Regions from separate parts of the Streptomyces sp. NPDC101776 genome, predicted to be linked through region 2. Evidence: riboswitches for the same ligand, from Rfam matches in the RefSeq annotation. Region 2 holds a riboswitch; the other holds the start of a gene.
The links. Region 2 has a riboswitch for glycine ahead of gcvT (glycine cleavage system aminomethyltransferase GcvT). Riboswitches for the same ligand answer to the same signal wherever they lie in the genome.

Region 1: it holds a riboswitch for glycine, as region 2 does, so the genes downstream of both, gcvP (aminomethyl-transferring glycine dehydrogenase) here and gcvT (glycine cleavage system aminomethyltransferase GcvT) in region 2, are expected to answer to the same signal.

The regions. Positions count from the first base shown of each region.
Region 1 covers NZ_JBIWMV010000013.1:3,000-14,403, forward strand. The annotation lists gene ACIRRY_RS32360 (sugar phosphate nucleotidyltransferase) at 1-425, shown strand, start outside; gene ACIRRY_RS32365 (DUF881 domain-containing protein) at 593-1,429, shown strand; gene ACIRRY_RS32370 (small basic family protein) at 1,426-1,758, shown strand; gene ACIRRY_RS32375 (DUF881 domain-containing protein) at 1,764-2,606, shown strand; gene ACIRRY_RS32380 (FHA domain-containing protein) at 2,668-3,549, shown strand; gene ACIRRY_RS32385 (MerR family transcriptional regulator) at 3,593-4,330, shown strand; gene ACIRRY_RS32390 (bifunctional nuclease family protein) at 4,416-4,889, shown strand; gene ACIRRY_RS32395 (MerR family transcriptional regulator) at 5,115-5,759, shown strand; gene ACIRRY_RS32400 (DNA polymerase IV) at 5,817-7,256, shown strand; gene ACIRRY_RS32405 (PRC-barrel domain-containing protein) at 7,336-7,707, opposite strand; glycine riboswitch at 7,821-7,916, shown strand; gene gcvP (aminomethyl-transferring glycine dehydrogenase) at 8,103-10,988, shown strand; gene ACIRRY_RS32415 (ABC transporter ATP-binding protein) at 11,090-11,404, opposite strand, start outside.
Region 2 covers NZ_JBIWMV010000016.1:15,623-27,026, forward strand. The annotation lists gene ACIRRY_RS36440 (ABC transporter ATP-binding protein) at 1-469, opposite strand, end outside; gene ACIRRY_RS36445 (ABC transporter ATP-binding protein) at 493-1,590, opposite strand; gene ACIRRY_RS36450 (ABC transporter permease) at 1,587-2,585, opposite strand; gene ACIRRY_RS36455 (ABC transporter substrate-binding protein) at 2,696-4,495, opposite strand; gene ACIRRY_RS36460 (ABC transporter permease) at 4,570-5,577, opposite strand; gene ACIRRY_RS36465 (enhanced serine sensitivity protein SseB C-terminal domain-containing protein) at 5,914-6,702, opposite strand; gene ACIRRY_RS36470 (enhanced serine sensitivity protein SseB) at 6,839-7,624, opposite strand; gene ACIRRY_RS36475 (AAA family ATPase) at 7,689-8,378, opposite strand; glycine riboswitch at 8,527-8,640, shown strand; gene gcvT (glycine cleavage system aminomethyltransferase GcvT) at 8,783-9,910, shown strand; gene gcvH (glycine cleavage system protein GcvH) at 10,021-10,398, shown strand; gene glyA (serine hydroxymethyltransferase) at 10,414-11,404, shown strand, end outside.

The DNA of each region.
Region 1 (11,404 bases), on a different contig from region 2:
TCGGGCGCGACGAGTCGACCATCTTCGGCGGCGACGGCAAGGCCGGGTTCATCATCCCGGAGTTCAGCAGCGTCTTCGACGGCGCCGCGGCCTTCGTACGACTCATTGGGCTGGTGGCGCGGACGCAACTCACGCTGAGTCAGATCGACGCCCGGATTCCGCGGGCGCACGTCCTGAAGCGGGATCTCGCGACTCCCTGGGCGGTCAAGGGACTTGTGATGCGCCGGGTCGTAGAAGCGGCCGGTGATCGCTTTGTCGACACCACGGACGGGGTACGGGTCGTGGAGACCGACGGGCGCTGGGTGATGGTGTTGCCCGACCCCGCCGAGGCGGTCACGCACCTGTGGGCAGAAGGGCCCGACGACGCTTCCGCGCAGGCACTCTTGGACGAGTGGTCGGCGGTCGTGGACAGCGCCGGACGGTAAAACGCGGACCACGCGCGCGTGCCGGACATGTCTCCCCAAGGGGGCCTGTCCGGCACGTCGGTGGGGCCATTCGGAGGTACAGGCCACCACGTGCGACGATGTGCGGCATGCCGCAGCAGCCCCCCGTTCGGAGCACACCCACGCGACCTTCGCGCCCGGACGCATCCATGTCGCTGCTCACCAATGTCATGGACCACAGCCTCGACGAGGGTTACGCCGAGGCCGCCGCCCGGAAGAAGGCCGCGGGCGCGAGCGGCCTGCCGAAGACCCTCCGGGCGAAGCTCGGTCTCGCCGCCGGCCTGGTGCTCGCGGCCCTCGTCGTGACGGTGGGAGCGGCACAGGCGCGCGTGGCCGCCCCCGTGGTGGCCAAGGAGCGCCAGGAGCTGATCGACCGTATCGACAAGGAGACCTCGTCGGCGGACAAGCTGGAAGGCACCGTCGACAAGCTCCGTGACGACGTGAGCGCGCGCCAGCGGGCGGCGCTCCGGACGAGTGGCGGCAGTGGCCAGGCGGACCTGGTGAGCATGCTGTCCGGTGCCACCGCGGTGCACGGCCCCGGTGTGAAACTCATCGTCAACGACGCGAAGGAAGCCAGCACCGGTGGGGGCGACAACCCGCGTGAGACCGCGGACTTCTCCGACACCGGGCGAGTGCGCGACCGCGACATGCAGCGCGTCGTCAACGGACTGTGGGCGGCAGGGGCCGAGGCCGTCTCCGTCAACGGACAGCGGCTGACGGCCTTGTCCGCGATCAGGGCCGCGGGCGACGCGATACTGGTCGACAACAGGCCACTGGTGCCGCCTTACACGGTGCTCGCGGTGGGGGACGGCCAACGGCTGAGCACCAGGTTCCAGAACGGTGCCGACGGGCTCTATCTGCACGCCCTGGAAGACAACTACGGCATCAGGGCGACCATCGCCGTGGAGAGCGATCTCCGGCTGGCTGCCGCGCCGAGTGTGATCGTACGTACAGCACAGCCGAGAACTGAGAAGGGCACATCGTGATCGCCGTACTGGGCCTCATCGTGGGAGTGGTGGCCGGAATCCTGGTCCGGCCTGAGGTGCCGGTGGTCGTCGAGCCGTATCTGCCGATCGCCGTCGTCGCTGCGCTCGACGCCGTCTTCGGTGGTCTGCGGGCCATGCTCGACGGCATCTTCGACGACAAGGTCTTCGTGGTGTCGTTCCTGTCGAACGTGGTCGTGGCCGCGCTGATCGTGTTCCTGGGCGACAAGTTGGGCGTCGGCGCTCAGTTGTCCACGGGTGTCGTGGTCGTCCTCGGTATCCGGATCTTCTCCAACGCCGCGGCCATTCGCCGGCACGTCTTCCAGGCGTGAGGTCGATGAGCAACGAAAACGAAGACGAGCGGCCCGAACAGAGGCTGCGCAGGGAACTGCCCGAGGAGGTACCGGCGTCTGCTTCCTCGGAGGCGCCGATTCCGGAGGAGCGTGCCGTGTCCACCGTGACCGGTCGGCAGCGGCTGGTGCAGGGGTTGTGGCCGCCGCGCGTCAGCCGGGCCCAACTCATCGTCGCCGTGCTGCTGTTCGGCCTCGGTTTCGGGCTGGCCGTCCAGGTCGCCTCGAACAGCAACAGTGACAGCGCGCTGCGTGGGGCACGGCAGGAAGATCTTGTGCGCATCCTCGATGAACTGGACGACCGTACTCAGCGTCTTGAGGACGAGAAGCAGGGTCTGCAGAAACAGCGCGACGAGCTGGAGAACAGCTCCGACCAGGCCGAGGAGGCCCGCAAGCAGACGGCCGAGAAGGAGAAGCAACTCGGCATTCTGGCGGGCACCGTGGCCGCGCAGGGACCCGGCATCACGATGACCATCGACGACACGAAGGGAACGGTCGAGGCGGACATGTTGCTCGACGCGATCCAGGAGTTGCGCGCGGCCGGCGCGGAGGCGATCCAGGTGAACGAGGTGCGGGTCGTGGCCAACACGTATCTGACGGACTCCGGCAAGAGCGTGAGCGTCGACGGGAACAAGATCAACGCCCCCTATCGTTTCAAGGTCATCGGCAAGCCGCAGGATCTCGAACCGGCGCTCAACATCCCTGGAGGCGTGGTGCAGACTCTCGAGAAGGAGCAGGCCACCGTTACCGTCGAGCGGTCGGACAAGATCGTCGTGGATGCCTTGCGGGCGGCGAAGCAGCCTGACTACGCTCGGTCGTCCTCCCGGTGAACCGAAGGTGCATGGGGGCCGTTGTCCGAGGGCATGAGGTTGCGGGGGGTCGACGCACCGATTGGGTGGTGCGTGGTGGAAACTGTCTGGTGGATACGGACGTTGTGAGGATGTCCGGGTCAACCGGTGTGTTCAATCAGGGTTCGTCCTGCCCCACGGGCGGGTCTGTTTCGGTCAAGGGGAATCGCCCGTGAAGTTGTTTGCGAAGTTGTTCGGCAAGAGTGCGAAAGAGAGCAGCGACAACCAGACCGCTCGCCATCGCGCACAACCGGACGCAGAAGGCCAGCGCCCGCTGTTCCGCGACCAGGTCGCCGGCCAGGGTGCGCCGTCGGTTGACCCTGCGCAGTCCGGCGACATAGGTTTCGGGCAACCGTCAACCTCAAGTACGGGTGGAGGGTTTTCCCCTATGTCGGCCCTGGTGTGTACGAGGTGCGGTAACCGCAACGCGGAGAACAGCCGCTTCTGCTCCAACTGCGGTGCGCCGCTGCGCCCCGGCGCGACCCCGGAGCGTCCGTCCGAGACGACCTCCACGATCTCCATCTCCGGTCTCGAGGCCTACGACGCCGAGGTGACCGGCCAGACGCAGATGCCGACGCTCTCCCCGGAGGCGCAGGCCGCCGTCGACGCGCTGCCGTTGGGCTCGGCGCTGCTGGTGGTGCGTCGCGGTCCGAACTCGGGCAGCCGCTTCCTGCTGGACGGCGAGCTGACCACGGCCGGCCGTCATCCGCAGAGCGACATCTTCCTGGACGACGTGACGGTCTCGCGCCGGCACGTGGAGTTCCGCCGCTCTCCTGACGGTTCGTTCACGGTCGCCGACGTCGGCAGTCTGAACGGCACGTACGTCAACCGTGAGCGCATCGACTCGGTCTCGCTGGCGAACGGTGACGAGGTACAGATCGGCAAGTACCGGCTGGTGTTCTACGCGAGCCAGCGGGGTTACTGACCCTTCCTCGGACTGGGTCCGGGGGGATTCCCCAGGAAGGTCCATGCTTCAAACACCGAGCGGCGGTGCCGGGCACGGTACCGCCGCCGCGGACACCGGTCTGATGAGCATCGGCACGGTGCTGAACGTGCTGCGCGACGAGTTCCCCGAAGTCACCATCTCCAAGATCCGGTTCCTGGAGTCGGAGGGCCTCATCGAGCCGCAGCGGACCCCTTCCGGGTACCGCAAGTTCAGCCCCGCCGACGTCGAGCGCCTCGGCCACGTCCTGAGGATGCAGCGGGACCACTATCTGCCGCTCAAGGTGATCCGCGAGCATCTCGACGCCATGGAGCGCGGGGAGGCCGCGCCACTGCCCACGGTGGGGCGTCAGCGGGACGGCGAGGTCGTCCTGGAGCCCGTGGAGGGGCCCACGGCGGCCCGGATCGGGCGGGCCGAGCTGCTGGCCGCCGCCGGGATCGGTGAGGCGGAACTCGACGAGTGGGAGTCGTACGGACTCATCGCCCCGCTGCCGGACGGCGTTTACGACGCGGAAGCCGCCACCGTGGCCGGACTCGTCCTCGAGTTGGGGCGGTTCGGGATCGAACCGCGGCACCTGCGCGCGATGAAGGCCGCCGCCGACCGTGAGGCCGGGCTCGTCGACCAGGTGGTGGCCCCGCTCAAGCGGCACCGCAATCCGCAGACCAGGGCCCACGCGGAGGCCCGTACGAAGGAGCTGGCGGGGCTCACGGTGAAGCTGCACGCGGCGCTGGTGCAGACCGCGCTCGGTGTGCGCCTGCCCTGAGCCGGGCGGGCTCGCGGCTGCCTGATCGGTCACCCGTTCTCGGCCCGACTACCCAAACGTCCCGGGCACGGCCTAGGGTTGCTGTGTGAACGAGCTCGATGTCGTAGGTGTCCGGGTCGAAATGCCCTCCAACCAACCGATCGTGCTCCTGCGTGAAGTGGGAGGCGACCGCTACCTCCCCATCTGGATCGGGCCCGGGGAGGCGACGGCGATCGCCTTCGCGCAGCAGGGCATGGCCCCCGCACGACCGCTGACCCACGACCTGTTCAAGGACGTGCTGGAGGCCGTCGGCCAGGAGCTGACCGAAGTGCGCATCACGGATCTGCGGGAGGGCGTCTTCTATGCGGAGCTGGTGTTCGCCAGCGGCGTCGAGGTGAGCGCCCGTCCGTCCGACGCCATAGCGCTGGCGCTGCGCACCGGCACGCCGATCTACGGCAGTGACGGTGTGCTCGACGACGCGGGTATCGCGATCCCGGACGAGCAGGAGGACGAGGTGGAGAAGTTCCGCGAGTTCCTCGACCAGATCTCGCCCGAGGACTTCGGCACCAACAGCCAGTGAGCCCGGGGAGGCCGACGGCCGGCGAGGAAATGCTGGCATTTGCCACCGGCGTGTGAGAGCGTCCTGCGGCCCTCCGCGAGCGCATTCGGCTAGCCTTTCCCCGCGGTGGGGTACGGGAAACCACTCCTAGGGTGATTATCACTCGGCGTGCCGAGTGTGGCGATCGTTGACGCACCCCTGGTGACTGCCTACCGTCGAGAAGGCAGGTCAAGGACGGAGGTCGGCGTGAGAAGCAGCGGCGACGGTACGGCTGGGGGTGCCCCGGAACGCAGTTTCGGGGACAGAGGCCCGTACCCGCTTCACGGCAGTGCGGCCGATCGCATTCCGCAGCGGCCGGCGGCAGTGCCGAGCAGCGGAGGGGCGACGTCCATGGCGTCCGAGGAGATCGGCTACCGAGGCCCTACGGCCTGTGCGGCGGCCGGCATCACCTATCGGCAACTGGACTACTGGGCACGCACCGGGCTCGTCGAGCCCAGCGTGCGGCCCGCACACGGGTCGGGGACACAGCGGCTCTACAGCTTCCGGGACGTTGTCGTCCTCAAGATCGTCAAGCGGTTCCTCGACACGGGCGTGTCGCTGCAGAACATCCGCAGCGCCGTTCTGCACCTGAGGGAGTGCGGCTTCCGCGATCTGGAGCGCATGACGCTGATGAGCGACGGCGCCACGGTCTACGAGTGCACGTCGCCGGACGAGGTCCACGCGCTGCTCCAGGGCGGCCAGGGCGTCTTCGGGATCGCCGTGGGCGTCGTGTGGCGGGATGTGGAGAGCGCCCTGTCGCAGTTGCACGGGGAGCGCGTCGACACCGGCGAGACACTCGTCGGGTCCAACCCCGCCGACGAACTGGCCAGACGGCGCAACCGGGCCGTCTGAGGGCCCCGCAGGAGCCGTAGCGGGGCATTGTCAGTGGCGTAGGGCAGCATCGGAGATGTGAGAACCGCGCCCACGATCCTGCATCTCGACATGGATGCCTTCTTCGCCTCGGCGGAGCAGGCGTCCAAGCCGAGTCTGCGCGGGAAGGCCGTGGTCGTGGGCGGGCTCGGACCGCGCGGGGTGGTCGCCACCGCGTCGTACGAGGCACGGGTCTTCGGGGTGAACTCGGCGATGCCCATGGCCCAGGCGCGTCGGCTCGCTCCGAACGCGGCGTATCTCGTGCCGCGCTTCGGGTTCTACCGGTCGATCAGCGAGCAGGTGATGGCGCTGCTGCGGGAGCTGTCGCCCCTGGTGGAGCCGCTGAGCCTGGACGAGGCGTTCGTGGACCTGGAGGCCGGGGGAGCGGCCCGGGACGCCGAGGCGGCGCAGGTGACCGGGGAGCGGCTGCGGGCGGACATACGGGCGGTCACGGGACTCACGGGGTCGGTGGGTCTCGCCGCCTCCAAGATGCTCGCGAAGATCGCCTCGGAGCGGGCCAAGCCGGACGGGCTCGTGCTGATCGAGCCGGGGACCGAGCGGGCGCTGCTCGGACCGTTGTCGGTGCGCACGCTGCCGGGGGTCGGGCCGGCGACGGGTGATCATCTGCGGCGGGCCGGGATCACCACGGTCGACGAGATCGCCGAGGCGGGCGAGGACGAGCTCGTACGGCTGGTGGGCAAGGCGCACGGGCACGCGCTGTACGCGATGGCGCTGGCGCACGACGAGCGGCCCGTGGTGGCCGAGCGGGAGACCAAGTCGGTGTCGGTCGAGGACACGTACGACGTGGACATCCATGACCGGACCCGGGTGGGCCTGGAAGTGCAGCGGCTCGCGGACCGGTGCGTGCGGCGACTGCGCGGGGCCGGTCTGTCGGGGCGGACCATCGTGCTGAAGGTGCGGCGCTACGACTTCTCGACGCTGACCCGGTCAGAGACGCTGCGTGGGCCCACCGACGATCCGGGGGTGGTGCGGGAGGCCGCGGCCCGGCTGCTGGACTCCGTGGACACCACGGGGGGCGTACGGCTGCTCGGGGTGGGTGTCTCCGGGCTCGCCGACTACACGCAGGAGGACCTGTTCGCGCAGGCCGCGGGGGAGCGGGCGGAGCTCCTTGAGGAGGAGCACGCGGAGGAGGAGAGCGAGGAGCGGGCGGCTCCTGCGGAGCGGCACTGGGCTGCCGGGCACGATGTGCGGCACGCCGGGTTCGGACACGGGTGGGTGCAGGGGAGCGGGCTGGGGCGGGTCACCGTGCGGTTTGAGACGCCCGAGGATTCCGGGCCGGGGCGGGTGCGGACGTTCCGGACCGATGATCCGGAGTTGGAGTCGGCGGAGCCGTTGCCCTTGGTGGGGCGGGGGCCGGAGGGTGCGCTCCCGCTGGTGGGAGGAGGGGGCGAGGGTCGATCGGGTGGGCGTGGTTCTGAGGTTCCGCCTGCTGTGATGCCGGGGGCTTCGGCGAGTTGAGGCCCGAGCACCGCCCCCGTGTCCCGCCCCGACACCCTCAGCCGCTCCACCCCGGACAACTCCGACTACCCCACCCCCCTCACTCCTCCTCCGCGCCCGCCACCTTCCCGAAATCGCGGTCAGGGAACGACGGAGCCGGACCCACGTCCAAGCCGTAGTGGTGGTACAGCTGGAGTTCCTGGTCCGGGGAGAGGTGGCGGCCCACTCCGAAGTCCGGGGCGTCCTTGATCAGGGAGCGTTCGAAGGGGATGTGGAGGGTGCCCTCGATCAGTTCGCTGGGCTCCAGGGGGACGAAGGCGTCTCTGGAAAACAGGCCGGTGCGTATGGCCGCCCACTCCGGTTCGCCGGTGGCGTCGTCGAGGTAGACCTCGTCGATCGTGCCGATCTTGGCGCCGGTGCGGTCGAACGCCTTGCGGCCGATCAGGTTGCGCGGATCGATGTCGGTCTGCACGGGACCTCCTCCTGCTCGCAACTCATCCGTGAACACTACAAAAGAGCACATTGAGGCTGGTGGCCACTCGAAACCGGGCTCCAGTGCTCGCTGGTAGGCTGGCGAACGGCTGCTGACCCCGTGCGGGAGAGTCCTCCAGACTTCATCGGAGGCGCCGAAGGAGCAAATCCTCCCCGGAATCTCTCAGGCCCACGTACCGCACGGACGAGGTCACTCTGGAAAGCAGGGCGGGTGCCGACGGCGTCGACGGCTTCCGCTCTCACCGACGGTGAAAGCCGGGTTCCTTCGGGATGCCTGGTGAAGCTCTCAGGTTGAGATGACAGAGGGGGAGGCCGCCGGGCACCCCACAGCTGTGGTGTCCCTCGAAGGTCGTGACCGACCAGGAGGCCTCCCTGATGACCGTCCCTCGCATTCCGCTCTCCGAGCTCGAACAGGGCATCCCGTTCGAGCAGCGTCACATCGGGCCCGATCAGGAGGCGCGGGCCAAGATGCTCGCGCAGGTCGGCTACGGCTCGCTCGACGAGCTGACAGCCGCCGCCGTCCCGGATGTGATCAAGAACGCCGACTCCCTCGACCTGCCGGGCGCCCGCACCGAGGCCGAGGTGCTGGCCGAGCTGCGCTCCCTCGCGGACCGCAACGAGGTCCTCGGTTCCATGATCGGGCTCGGGTACTACGGGACCTTCACCCCGCCCGTGATCCTGCGCAACGTCATGGAGAACCCGGCCTGGTACACGGCCTACACGCCGTATCAGCCGGAGATCTCCCAGGGGCGGCTCGAAGCCCTGCTGAACTTCCAGACGATGGTCGCCGACCTCACCGGGCTGCCGACCTCCGGCGCCTCCCTCCTCGACGAGGGCACGGCCGCCGCCGAGGCCGTGGCGCTGTCGCGGCGCATGGGGAAGAACAAGAAGGGTCTGTTCCTGGTCGACGCCGACGCGTTGCCGCAGACCATCGCCGTGATCGAGACCCGTGCCGAGCCGGCCGGTGTCGAGGTCGTCGTCGCCGACCTCGGCGAGGGCATCCCGGCCGACCTCGCCGAGCGTGAGATCAACGGCGTGCTCGTGCAGTACCCCGGCGCCTCCGGTGCCGTACGCGACATCAAGCCGCTGATCGAGCAGGCGCACGCGCTGGGCGCGCTCGTCACCGTCGCCGCCGATCTCCTCGCGCTCACGCTGCTCAAGTCGCCCGGCGAGCTGGGCGCGGACATCGCGGTCGGTACGACGCAGCGCTTCGGGGTGCCGATGGGCTTCGGCGGGCCGCACGCCGGATACATGGCCGTGCGCGAGAAGTTCGCGCGCAGCCTGCCCGGGCGGCTCGTGGGCGTGTCCGTCGACGCCGACGGACACAAGGCCTACCGCCTCGCCCTCCAGACCCGCGAGCAGCACATCCGCCGCGAGAAGGCCACCAGCAACATCTGCACCGCTCAGGTGCTCCTTGCCGTCATGGCGGGGATGTACGCCGTCTACCACGGGCCCGAGGGGCTCAAGGGCATCGCGCGGCGGACGCACAGGTACGCCACGATCCTCGCCGCCGGACTCACCGCCGGTGGTGTCGAGGTCGTGCACGGCGGCTACTTCGACACGTTGACCGCACGCGTTCCCGGCCGGGCCGCCGAGGTCGTCGCCGCCGCTCGCGAGGACGGCGTCAACCTGTACCTCGTGGACGCCGACCAGGTGTCCATCGCCTGCGACGAGACCACCACGCGCGTCCAACTGGCCGCCGTATGGACCGCGTTCGGGGTCGACGGGGACATCGAGGCGCTGGACGCGAGTGCCGAGGACACGCTGCCCGAGGCGCTGCTGCGGACCGACGCGTATCTCACGCACCCCGTGTTCCGGGACCACCGTTCCGAGACCGCGATGCTGCGCTACCTGCGCAGGCTCGCCGACCGTGACTACGCGCTCGACCGGGGCATGATCCCGCTGGGCTCCTGCACGATGAAGCTCAACGCGACCACCGAGATGGAGCCGGTCACCTGGCCCGAGTTCGGGCAGTTGCACCCCTTCGCGCCCGCCGAGCAGGCGCAGGGGTACCTCACGCTCATCCGGGAGTTGGAGGAGCGGCTCGCCGAGGTCACCGGGTACGACAAGGTGTCGTTGCAGCCCAACGCCGGTTCGCAGGGCGAGTTGGCCGGGCTGTTGGCGGTGCGTGGTTATCACCGGGCCAACGGGGACGAGCAGCGGACCGTGTGTCTCATTCCCTCGTCCGCGCACGGCACGAACGCCGCGAGCGCCGTGATGGCCGGGATGAAGGTCGTCGTCGTGAAGACCGCCGAGGACGGTGAGATCGACGTCGAGGATCTGCGGGCGAAGATCGAGCAGTTCCGCGACGAACTCGCTGTGCTGATGATCACCTACCCGTCCACGCACGGGGTGTTCGAGGAGCACGTCGCCGACATCTGCGCGCAGGTGCACGAGGCGGGCGGTCAGGTCTACGTCGACGGTGCCAACCTCAACGCCCTTGTGGGGCTTGCCAAGCCGGGGCACTTCGGCGGTGACGTCTCGCATCTGAATCTCCACAAGACGTTCTGCATTCCGCACGGTGGTGGCGGTCCGGGTGTCGGGCCGGTCGGGGTGCGCGCGCACCTCGCGCCGTATCTGCCGAACCACCCCTTGCAGCCGGCGGCCGGGCCGGAGACGGGAGTTGGGCCCATCTCGGCCGCTCCCTGGGGCTCGGCCGGCATCCTGCCGATCTCCTGGGCGTACGTCCGGCTCATGGGCGGCGAGGGGCTGAAGCGGGCCACGCAGGTGGCCGTGCTCTCCGCCAACTACATCGCCAAGCGGCTCGAACCGCACTACCCCGTGCTCTACACCGGGCCCGGCGGGCTCGTCGCGCACGAGTGCATCATCGATCTGCGGCCGATCAGCAAGGCGACCGGTGTCTCCGTCGACGACATCGCCAAGCGGCTCATCGACTACGGCTTCCACGCGCCGACCATGTCGTTCCCGGTGGCCGGGACGCTGATGATCGAGCCGACGGAGTCCGAGGACCTGATCGAACTGGACCGGTTCTGCGAGGCGATGATCGCGATTCGTGGCGAGATCGAGAGGGTCGGGGCGGGGGAGTGGCCGGCTGAGGACAACCCGTTGCGGAACGCGCCGCACACCGCTGCCGCGCTGGGTGGGGAGTGGGGGCACGCTTACTCGCGCGAGGAGGCTGTCTTTCCGGCGGGTGTTTCCGTTGCCGACAAGTACTGGCCGCCGGTGCGCAGGATTGACCAGGCGTTTGGGGACCGGAACCTGGTTTGTTCCTGCCCGCCGTTGGATGCGTACGAGGACTGAGGGTCGCGTTTTGGCTGCGGGTCCGTTGTGGCTGGTCGCGCCCCGTGGCGGAGCCACAAGTCGATACAGCCCCGCGCCCCTAAAAAACGGGGCGCGGGTGCCTACGCGGGATATGAGTGGGTCTGGGTTGCCTTGACCGTTGCCCAGATCAACGCGCCCTGATGCAGGTCCAGTTCGGCCGCTGCCGGCGTCGTCAGGTCTGCTGCCAGGGGGAGTTCGCCGGTCAGGTCTACGCGGATCTGGTCGCCGTGGGTTTCCAGGCCCGCTACCTCGCAGTGCCAGAGGTTGCGGGCGCTGGCGCCTGTTGGGCGGTCGCGGAAGAGAGTTACCGCGCTCGGTGGGAAGGCCACGAACACCTCGCCCCGGAGATCCTCCGTGGTGGTGACCGTGGGGCCGGTGTCGAGGGTGACCGTGTG
Region 2 (11,404 bases):
GCAGCCGCTGCACTTCCTTCCTGACCCCACCCTCGGGCTCGACGCCCTGGAGCTTGAAGGGAGCACCGACGATCGTGCCGATGGTGTGCCGCGGGTTCAGCGACGAGTACGGGTCCTGGAAGATCATCTGCATGTCCCGGCGCAGCGGACGCATGCCGCCCACCCCGAGGTGCGTGATGTCCTTGCCCTGGAACTCGACGGTGCCGCCGGTCGGTTCGAGCAGCCGGGTGATCAGCCGGCCCATCGTCGACTTGCCGCAGCCCGACTCGCCCACGACGCCCAGCGTCTCACCGGACTTGACCTCGAAGTCGAGGCCGTCGACCGCGTGCACGGCGCCGACCTGCCGTTGCAGCAGGCCCTTCCTGATCGGGAAGTGCTTCTGCAGCCCGGTCACCTTCAGCAGGGTCTCGCCGGGGGCGACACCGCCCTTGACGGCCACGCTGCCTTCGCTCTGCACAGGGATGCTCACTGCTGTGTCCTTGGGTTTCTCGCTCACAGCTTCGGCGCAATCTCTTCGATCCAGATACGCTCGCGCTGCTCCGCGTCCAGGTGGCAGGCGGCCCAGTGCCGACTGCCGACCTCGGCCAGCTCGGGGCGGACCGTGCGGGTGAGGTTGTCCTTCGGGAGGTCCGCGTAGGGGCACCGCGGGTTGAAGGCACAGCCGGACGGGATGTTGATCAGCGAGGGCGGGGAGCCCTTGACCGGGATCAGCCGCTCCTGCTGCTCACGGTCGAGCCGGGGCATCGAGCCCAACAGGCCCCAGGTGTAGGGGTGTCGGGGTTCGTAGAACACGTCCTCGGCCGGACCGCGCTCGACGCACCGGCCGCCGTACATCACCAGGATGTCGTCGGCGAGTTCGGCGACGACGCCCAGGTCGTGGGTGATGACGATGACCGCGGAGCCGAACTCCTTCTGGAGGTCGCGGATGAGGTCGAGGATCTGCGCCTGGACGGTCACGTCCAGGGCGGTCGTCGGCTCGTCCGCGATCAGCAGTTCGGGGTTGTTGACCAGCGACATGGCGATCATCGCGCGCTGGCGCATACCGCCGGAGAACTCGTGCGGGTAGCTGTCCACGCGCTTGTCGGGCTGCGGGATGCCCACCCGGTCGAGCATCTCGACCGCGCGGCGCTTCGCGGTCTTCTTGTCGACGTCGTGGTGTATGCGGTACGCCTCGACGATCTGCGCGCCGATCGTGAAGTACGGGTGCAGCGCGGAGAGCGGGTCCTGGAAGATCATCGCCATCTGCCGGCCGCGCAGCTTGCGCACGTGGTCGGGGTCGGCGGACAGCAGCTCGGTGCCGTCCAGCCAGATCTCGCCGGAGATCTGCGCCTTGCGCTTGCCGTACTGGCCGGCGGTGTGCAGGCCCATGATGCCGAGCGAGGTCACCGACTTGCCGGAGCCGGACTCGCCCACGATGCCGAGGGTCTTGCCCTTCTCCAGCGCGAAGCTGAGCCCGTCGACGGACTTGACCAGACCGTCGTCGGTCGGGAAGTGCACCTTGAGGTCGCGCACTTCGAGGAAGGCCGAGGGCGCGGGCGAGGCGGACGTGGGTTCGCCCACCGCTGCCCCGCTCTTGCTGAGTTCCGTCATGAGAGCCTCACTCGGGGGTCGATCACGGCGTACAGGATGTCCACCACGAGGTTGGCGAGAAGCACCGCGAGAGAAGTGATCAGGGTGACGCCCAGAATGATGGGCAGGTCCTGGTTGCGGATGGCAGTGAGCACCTGTCGGCCGAGGCCGGGCAGGTTGAACGTCGACTCGGTCAGGATGGCGCCACCGATGAGGGCGCCGAGGTCCATGCCGAGCATGGTCAGGAGCGGGGTGAGCGTGGAGCGCATGGCGTGCTTGCCGATGACGACCGGCTCCGTGAGGCCCTTGGCGCGGGCGGTGCGGATGTAGTCCTCGCCGAGGATCTCCAGCATGGTCGCTCGGGTGATCCGGGCGTACATCGCCGCGTACAGGAAGGCGAGGGTGATCCAGGGCAGGATCATGCCGCCGAAGTAGCCGCCGATGCTCTGGTCGAGCGGCACGTACTGGGCGTCCAGCCAGTGCAGCCCGTAGGTGAAGATCGCCAGGCTGAGCATGCCGGTGAAGTAGATGGGGAGGGAGACACCGGAGAGGGCGACGACCATCGCGCCGCGGTCCCAGATGGTGCCCCGCTTGAGCGCGGAGAGCACACCCGCCGCGACACCGAAGACCAGCCACAGCACGGCGGCACCGAGTGCGAGCCCCAGGGTCACCGGGAACGCGGAGGTGAGCACCGGCCAGACGGCCTGCTCGCTGCGGAAGGAGTAGCCGAAGCAGGGTGCGGCGCAGTGCGTGACATCGCCACCGCCGGAGTAGGTGCGACCGGCGAAGATGCCCTTGAAGAACTCCCAGACCTGGGAGTAGATCGGGTCGCTCAGGCCCAGCTTCTCCCGTACGGCCTCGACGGATGCCGGGTCGGCCTGCTTGCCCACGAAGCTCGCGGCGATGTCGACGCCCGCCCACTTGGGGACGAGGAAGAAGATGCCGAAGACCACCATGACGATGACCACGAGCATCACTGCGGCGGCGAACAGCCGCCTGATGAGATAAGCGAGCACAGCTTACGGCCCGCCGCGGGGCCGCGGGCCACCGGAGGTCATCCGGTGGCCCGCGACCACGCCGCGCCGGCCTTCACCTGCCTTTCGTGCCGTACGGCGGGTGTGCCGGTTTACTTCTTCGGGTTCTTCAGGCCGAGATTGACGAAGTCGTACGTACCGCTGTAGTTGTCCGTCGTGTAGACGTTCGCGAGGTTGTCGCTGCGCCAGTTGATGAACTTCTCGAAGGTGAAGGGCAGGTAGTACGCGCCCTCCATGACCTTGTGGTTGATCTCGGTCGAGATCTGGGTCTTGCCCGACTCGTCCAGCGTGGTGACGAACTTGTCGAACAGACCGTCGATGGTCTTGTCCTTGATCAGGGCGAAGTTGTTGTTACCGCTCGGCAGGATGTACTTGCTGTCCCACAGCGGCAGACCGAAGCCCTGGACGGTCGGGAAGTCGGCGCCCCAGCCCATGATGATGATGCCGTAGCCCTTCTTCTTCACGTTCGAAGGGCTGCCGATGATGCCGCTGGTCTGCGAACCGTCGAACTGGTCGATCTGCGCGTTGATGCCGATCTTCTTCAGCGACGCCTGCAGCGACTGGGCCGTGGCGACCTCGACCGGCTTGTTGTTGCGCACCGCGATGGTGGTGGAGAAGCCGTTCGGCTTGCCGCACGCCTTCAGGGCCGCCTTGGCCTCGGCGATGTTGCCGTTCTTGTTCGCGCCCGCGATCTTGTACGGGTCGTACTTCTGGCCCTCGGCGCCCGGGACGGACGGCGGGAGCATGTTGGTGCCGATGTCACCACCGGCGATCGGGCCACCGCGCGCGGTCTGCAGCGAGACGTGGTCGGCACCGAGGATGACGGCCTTGCGGCACTCGACGTTGTCGAACGGCGCCACGCTCGTCGGGAAGGTCGCGTAACGGATGTAACCCGAGACCGGGTTGTCCAGGTTGGCCTTGTGCTCCTTCAGGGCGGTGGTGCGGCCCTGCGGGGACATGCCGGTCTGGTTGATGTCCAGGTCGATGTCACCGTTGAGCAGGCGCTGGTCGAGCTGGTTGGCGTCCGAGAAGAACTGGACGGTGATCTTGTCCGGGTACGCCTTGCGGACCGGGTCCGAGGACTGCTTCCAGTTCGTGTTGCGCACCAGCGTCAGGCTCTTGCCGGGGCTGTACGACTCGAACTTGTACGGGCCGGAGGAGAACGGCTTCAGGCCGTACTTGGACTTGGTGTCCATGTCCTGGCGGACCGGGGAGGCGGAGACCAGACCCAGCACCTCCTGGAAGTCCGAGTTGGCCTCGGGGAGGTGGAAGACGATCGTCTTGTCGTCCGGAGTGGTGATCGACTTCAGGCCGAGCTTGTCCTTGGACGTGTCCTTGTAGGGACCCTTGTACTCGCCCTTGGGGTCGAGGAAGTCCTTGAGGTACGTCGGGCCGCCGGACAGCACGTCCTGCGCCCACACGCGCTCGATGCCGTACTTCACGTCCTTGGACGTGATCGCCTTGCCGTCCTCCCACGTGACGCCGTCACGCAGGGTGTACGTGTAGGTCTTGCCGCCGTCGGTGACCTTGGCGAGACCGGTGGCGAGGTCCGGGGTGAGCTCGGCGCCGGCCTTGCCCGGCTCCGTCTTGCCCGTGACCAACTGGCGGCTGTAGTAGCGCGCGAAGTCCCACATGAAGCCGTAGTAACCACGCGTGGTGTCCCACGAGTCGGCGTCCTGGGCGCCGCCGAACTTCAGCGTGCCGCCCTTCTTGACCAGCGAGGCCTGGGCGACCTTGTTGTTCGCGGCGTCGAAGCCGGCGGCGCCGGTCTTCGAACCGTTGTTGTCGTCGCCGCCACCGCCGCCGCACGCCGCCGTGGTCAGCAGTGCGGCGACCGCAGCAGCGGCGGCGAATGCCTTCTTGCGCCGCCCTGGAGTGCGTTGGGTTGTCACGATCTCGGATCCTCCGGACTAGATGAGAGACCCCGTGTTGGTGCCACGGGAACAGATGGGGGTGGTACGGATGCTCAGCGGGACGCCTTCGGGTCGAGCGCGTCGCGCACGCCGTCGCCGAAAAGGTTGAAGGCCAGGACGGTGATGAAGATCGCCACACCCGGGACCACCATGTACATGGGGTCTGACTCGTAGTAGTCGATGGCGCTCGACAGCATCTGTCCCCAGGACGCGGTGGGCGGCTTGACGCCCACGCCGAGGAAGCTGAGCGCGGCCTCGGTGAGGATGTTCGTCGGGATCATCATGGTCGTGTACACGATGATGGGCGCGACCAGGTTGGGCAGCAGTTCCTTGAACAGGATGTAGAAGCGCCCGGCGCCCAGGGAACGGGCGGCCTCCACGTACTCGCGCTCACGCATCGAGAGCGTCTGGCCGCGCACCACGCGTCCGATGTAGGGCCAGCCGAAGAATCCGATGACCAGGATCATCACGAACACGCGCACGTTGGACCCGGACAGGCCCAGCATGTCGTTCGGCATGACCGAGACCAGGGCGATCGTGAACAGCAGTTGCGGGAAGGCCAGCAGGCCGTCCATCACGCGGCTGACGAGCGAGTCGACCCAGCCGCCGAAGAAGCCGGCCAGGATGCCCAGGACGGTACCCAGGACGACGGCGACCATGGCGGACAGGAAGCCCACCAGGAGCGAGACGCGGGCGCCGTAGAGGATGCGGGCGAAGATGTCGCGGCCGTTGACCGGCTCGACACCCAGCAGGTGATCGCCGCTGATGCCGCCCAGCGACCCCTTGGGGGTGCCGAACAGCGGGTCGATCAGGCTCTCGTTGTACGCGTCGGGGTCCTGCCCGAGCAGGTGGGTGATGACCGGCGCGAGCAGGGCGAGCAGGATCAGGACGAGCACGACGATGCCGCCCGTCAGGGCGAGCTTGTCCCGCTTGAGCCGTTCCCAGGCGATCCGGCCCAGGGAACGCCCCTGGACCGCCTTCGCCTCGGCGCTCACTGCCGCCGCTTCCTCGGCCGCACTCGGGGCCGTATCCGCAGTCGGCTCGTGCAATGGTGCCGTCATCTGGCAGGGACCCCTCTCAACCGGCGGTAGCCGGCCCACACTTGCCGCTGTGGCGGCGTGATCAGTCCGTCGTACATCGGGGCGAACGGCCCCTGGTGCGGGAGTCTTCAACGCTTTGGTGATCTGCTGCCAGGGTTGGCGGCGAATGGATGCGCAAACGTGATGCAGCCTGGAGGGTTCCGTTATACGGACAGTGGGTAACGCCCCCCGGACGCAAGACACTTGGGACACAAAGCCGAATCGACGCCATTTTGGGCATCTCACCGCTATCTACGCGCGAAGAAATGTGTCGTAGACGTAAATCCTGCGGAGAAGCGGGGAAGAGGACTCGCCGGGTCAGTATCCACCACGGACGGGTGGGTATCCGTACCCACCCGCCTGGGCGGGCGCAGCGTGGGCCTCGCGGTCGTAGAACGGGCGGGCGTTCGCGCGCAGCCAGAGGGCCACCGGGTCGTACTCGTCGGACATCGCCACGGTCGACACCGGCAGCCCGTCGGGGACCGCGCCGATCGACTGCTGCATCATGCCGCGCACCGAGTCCACGGCCGGCGGGCTGGTGTCGTAGACGTCCAGACCGATCGCGAGATACGGCGCCCCGAGCGCGGGCTGCACCCAGGCGCGGCGCAGCGAGCGGACCGCGGGGGTGCGGTGGGCGTTCTGCGTGAGCAGGCCGTAGAACTGCGGGATCTCGATGCCCGGCTCCGACAGCCGGAGGGGGCCGGCGGGCTGGCGCTCCAGGCCGGTGGCGATCCGGCGCAGGTCGAGCCAGGGGATGCCGACACCGCCGCCGGGGGCGTGCGGGTTGAGCCAGAGGCCGAAGTGGTCGGGGTAGAGGGTGCGGGCCACGTCCAGGCCGTCGACCACCTCGTAGGAGCGGTTCCAGCCGCTCGCCGACAGTTCCTGGGCGGAGGTGACGCAGGGGGCGTAGCCGTACTTGTCGACCTGCATGTTTCCGTACTGGGCGTCCGGGGAGCCGGACTGGCCGTGCCACAGGAGCATCCAGATCTGGCCGGAGTGGGGGGTCGCGAGGGCGCGGAGGAGTGCCTCGTAGGCGTCGTAGCGCCCGGGCGTCACCTGGCGCAGCATGTGCTCGACCTGGCCGGTCGCGGTGCCGCTGGCGCTCACGTGTCCGCTCCTTTTTGTAGGTGCCCTGCGTTGAGGAACAGCTTAAGCGCCCAAGGGGTGGGGGCCCGGGGTGCGTTCGCGAGTGGCGGTCGAGTGTGGCTGGGCGCGCAGTTCCTCGCGCCCCCTTCGGGGCGCCTCAGTGACCCTGCGTATAGAAGGGACGCACTGTCTGCCTCAACCAGTCCGCCACCGGGTCTTGCGTTACGTCGAGCAGGACGAGGTTGACCTGCCACTGGACCGTCACCTGGCCCAGCGCCCGTGCCAGCGCCTCCATCGGGGCCGCTCTCAAGTCGCCGTCCCAGTTGGTGAGTTCTACGCCTACGAACATCACGGGGGCGGCCGTCTCGATCGCGGCGAGGCAGCGGCGGGCCGAGCCGACCACGCCGATGGCGGCGAACTCGGCGGCGGCCGCGGCGAGGAAGTCGACCGGGTCGTCCTGCCAGTCGGGTTCGAAGAGGCGGACCCGGCCGCCGCTGGTGGGGCCGTCGAGAGCGGTGCGGCCGATCCGGCACAGCTCGGCCACGGCGAGCGGCGGGAGGGGGACGCCGACCATGCCGCCCGGGTTCACCGCGATGCCGACCTGCGCGGGCAGCCCGCGGGCGAACTCCACCGCGGGCGCGATCGTGAACGACAGATGCGAGCCGACGACCTGCCGGAACTGCTCCTCGGAGCTGAAGACCGGGACGTACGCCTGCCCCTCGATGTCCAGTGTCGGCAGGTCGAGGGGGCCGCTCTGCGGGCCGCCGCCGCTGGGGAGCGGGACCCAGACGAAGCTGCGGCCGAGCACCTCGACGATCCGGCCGCCGGCCGAGGGCATGCCGAGGGACACCGAGAGCACCTCCTCCAGCTCGTTGCCCGGCCATCCGCCGTGCGGATGCGGGTGGGGGTACGCCTGACCGGGGAAGTCCGCCGGGAAGTCCATCTACCTACCGCCTGCTGGTGAAACCGCCTGCTGTAACCCTGCTGTGGCTGAAAAGGCTAGCGGCTCAGTCCGCGAAGTCGATCCGGCGCAGCACGTCCGCCGCGTCCCGGTCCAGGAGGACCGCCGAGTGCACGCCCCGGGGCAGGTCACCGCGCTCCACCGAGCGCAGCAGCCGGGCGGCGGCCCTGCGGTGGCGCAGGAACGCGTACCGCGAGACTCCGCGCCCGCGCTCGCGCTGGCCGCCGAGCGCGGTGTCCGGGCTGACGTCGAGGAACACCAGGTGCAGCGCGCCGCCCCGGCGCCCGGCGGCGCGGGCCAGCCAGCCGCGCACCCAGGTCTGCGTACCGCAGTCGTGCACGACGGCGCCGGACGCGGAGCGCAGCGCGCGGCGCAGTCCGGCGTAGTGCGCGAGGCGGACCAGGGGGCGGTAGACCGCGTACGGGAGGGCCGTCGGCATGCGGGACATACGGGCGTCCCAGCGGTCCCGGGTGTCCTGGCTGTCGACGCGGGCGCCGTCGCCGGTCACCGCGCGCCGCATCAGCGTGGACTTGCCGCTGCCGGGCAGGCCGGTGACCACCACCAGGTCGCGGGCGCCGAAGCGCAGACCGTGCGGACTGTGGCCGGCCCGCTCGCGGAGGTCGCGGACGGTCGGTACCGGGCGGGCCGTGCATGCCTCCCTGGCCGGGGCCGAGGGCTGCTTCGGCAGCGCTACGGCCGAGGTCGTGGCGTACACCGTGGTCCTTGTCACCGTGATCGTCCTCCCTGCGGGGTCAGGAAAGGTTCTCCCCACTGAACGTAAAGAGAAGGTAATGCACGGTGTCTCGCGGTTCCGTTCGCTTCCGGCCACAGGCCTGTTACAAAGCCTGTGCGATGATGTGCCCGCCAACTGCATACCGGCCGCTTGAATCCGCGCGGGAGAGTCCCCAGTCGTACGACATCGGTCGTAGGGCGTCTGGGGCGCCGAAGGAGCAAGTCCCTCCCTTGAATCTCTCAGGCCCCGTTACCGCGCGGGCGAGGCACATCTGAAAAGCGGACCCCCGTTCCCGGTGGTCCCACCCAAGGTGCAACCCATGGCCCGCGCGGTCATGGCGAACCTCTCAGGTCCCGATGACAGATGGGGAGGAACGACCTCGCCGTCATGCCTTGGGAGACCGACCGATGAGCAGTACCGCCACCCCTGAGAAGCGCCGCACCGCGCTCGACGCGCTGCACCGCTCGCTCGGTGCGACGATGACCGACTTCGCCGGCTGGGACATGCCGTTGCGCTACGGCTCGGAGCGCGACGAGCATCTCGCCGTCCGCACGAGGGCCGGCCTCTTCGACCTCTCCCACATGGGCGAGATCACGGTCACCGGACCGCAGGCGGCCCACCTGCTGAACTACGCGCTCGTCGGCAACATCGCCTCCGTGGGCGTCGGCCGGGCCCGCTACACCATGATCTGCCAGGCCGACGGCGGGATTCTCGACGACCTGATCGTCTACCGGCTCGCGGACACCTCCTACATGGTCGTCGCCAACGCGTCCAACGCGCAGATTGTCCTGGACTCGCTGGTGGAGCGGGCCGCGGGCTTCGACGCGGTCGTCCGCGACGACCGTGACGCGTACGCGCTGCTCGCCGTCCAGGGCCCCGAGTCCCCCGGCATCCTCGCCTCGCTCACGGACGCCGACCTCGACGGCCTGAAGTACTACGCCGGTCTGCCCGGCACGGTCGCGGGCGTCCCCGCGCTGATCGCCCGCACCGGCTACACCGGCGAGGACGGCTTCGAACTGTTCGTCTCCCCCGGTGACGCCGAGAAGCTGTGGCTGGCACTGACCGAGGCGGGCGCGGCGGCCGGGCTGATCCCGTGCGGCCTCTCCTGCCGCGACACCCTGCGCCTGGAGGCCGGGATGCCGCTGTACGGCCACGAGCTGTCGACCTCGCTGACCCCGTTCGACGCGGGGCTCGGCCGGGTCGTGAAGTTCGAGAAGGACGGCGACTTCGTCGGGCGTACGGCTCTTGAGGCCGCCGCCGAGCGCGCCGCCTCGCAGCCGCCGCGCGTCCTGGTCGGGCTCGTCGCCGAGGGCCGCCGGGTCCCACGCGCCGGGTTCTCCGTCGTCGCCGACGGCCGGGTGATCGGCGAGGTCACCTCCGGAGCCCCCTCCCCCACGCTGGGCAAGCCCATCGCCATGGCGTACGTCGACGCCGCGCACTCGGCGCCGGGCACGGCCGGTGTCGGCGTGGACATCCGGGGCAGTCACGAGCCCTACGAGGTCGTGGCGCTGCCGTTCTACAAGCGCGAGAAGTGACAGTCGTCGTAGCGTCGCGTCCGTGACCGGGGCTGATCGCCCCTGTTCGGCGATGCCCTCCGCAGTCCCCTCTTCATCAGCACTCCCCCGCGTACAGGAGAATTCAGGCCATGAGCAACCCCACGCATCTGCGGTACAGCAAGGAACACGAGTGGCTGACGGACGCCGTCGACGGCGTCTCGACGGTCGGTATCACGGAGCACGCGGCCAACGCGCTCGGTGACGTCGTCTACGTCCAGCTCCCGGAGGTCGGCGCGACCGTGACCGCGGGCGAGTCCTGCGGCGAGCTGGAGTCGACCAAGTCGGTGTCGGACCTGTACGCGCCGGTCACCGGTGAGGTCGTGGAGGTCAACGCGGCCGTCGTGGACGAGCCCGCGCTGGTCAACTCCGAGCCGTTCGAGGGCGGTTGGCTCTTCAAGGTACGGACCGCGGACGAGCCGGGCGACCTGCTGTCCGCCGACGAGTACGCCGCCTTCACCGGCGCCTGAGGAGTCGTAGTCCCCATGTCTGTTCTGAACACGCCCCTGCACGAGCTCGACCCGGACATCGCCGCCGCGGTCGACGCCGAGCTGCGCCGGCAGCAGTCCACGCTGGAGATGATCGCCTCGGAGAACTTCGCTCCGGTCGCGGTCATGGAGGCGCAGGGCTCGGTCCTCACCAACAAGTACGCCGAGGGCTATCCGGGCCGTCGTTACTACGGCGGCTGCGAGCACGTCGACGTCGCCGAGCAGATCGCGATCGACCGGGTCAAGGAGCTGTTCGGCGCCGAGTACGCCAATGTGCAGCCCCACTCGGGCGCCTCGGCGAACCAGGCCGCGCTGTTCGCGCTGGCCCAGCCCGGCGACACGATCCTCGGCATGGACCTGGCGCACGGCGGCCACCTCACCCACGGGATGCGGCTGAACTTCTCCGGCAAGCAGTTCGACGTGGTCGCCTATCACGTGGACACGCGGACCGGTCTCGTCGACATGGCCGGGGTCGAGAAGCTCGCCAAGGAGCACCGCCCGAAGGTGATCATCGCGGGCTGGTCGGCGTACCCGCGCCAGCTGGACTTCGCGGAGTTCCGCCGGATCGCGGACGAGGTCGAGGCGTATCTGTGGGTCGACATGGCGCACTTCGCGGGCCTGGTGGCGGCCGGCCTCCACCCGAACCCCGTCCCCTACGCGGACGTCGTCACGTCCACCACCCACAAGACTCTGGGCGGCCCGCGCGGCGGGATCATCCTCGCCAAGCAGGCCTTCGCGAAGAAGCTCAACTCGTCCGTCTTCCCCGGCTTCCAGGGCGGTCCGCTGGAGCATGTGATCGCCGCGAAGGCGGTCTCCTTCAAGGTCGCCGCGGGCGAGGACTTCAAGGAGCGGCAGCGGCGTACCGTGGAGGGTGCGCGGCTGCTGGCCGAGCGCCTGGTGCGGGACGACGTGAAGGCCGCAGGGGTCGATGTGCTGTCCGGTGGTACGGACGTGCACCTGGTCCTGGTCGACCTGCGGAACTCCGAGC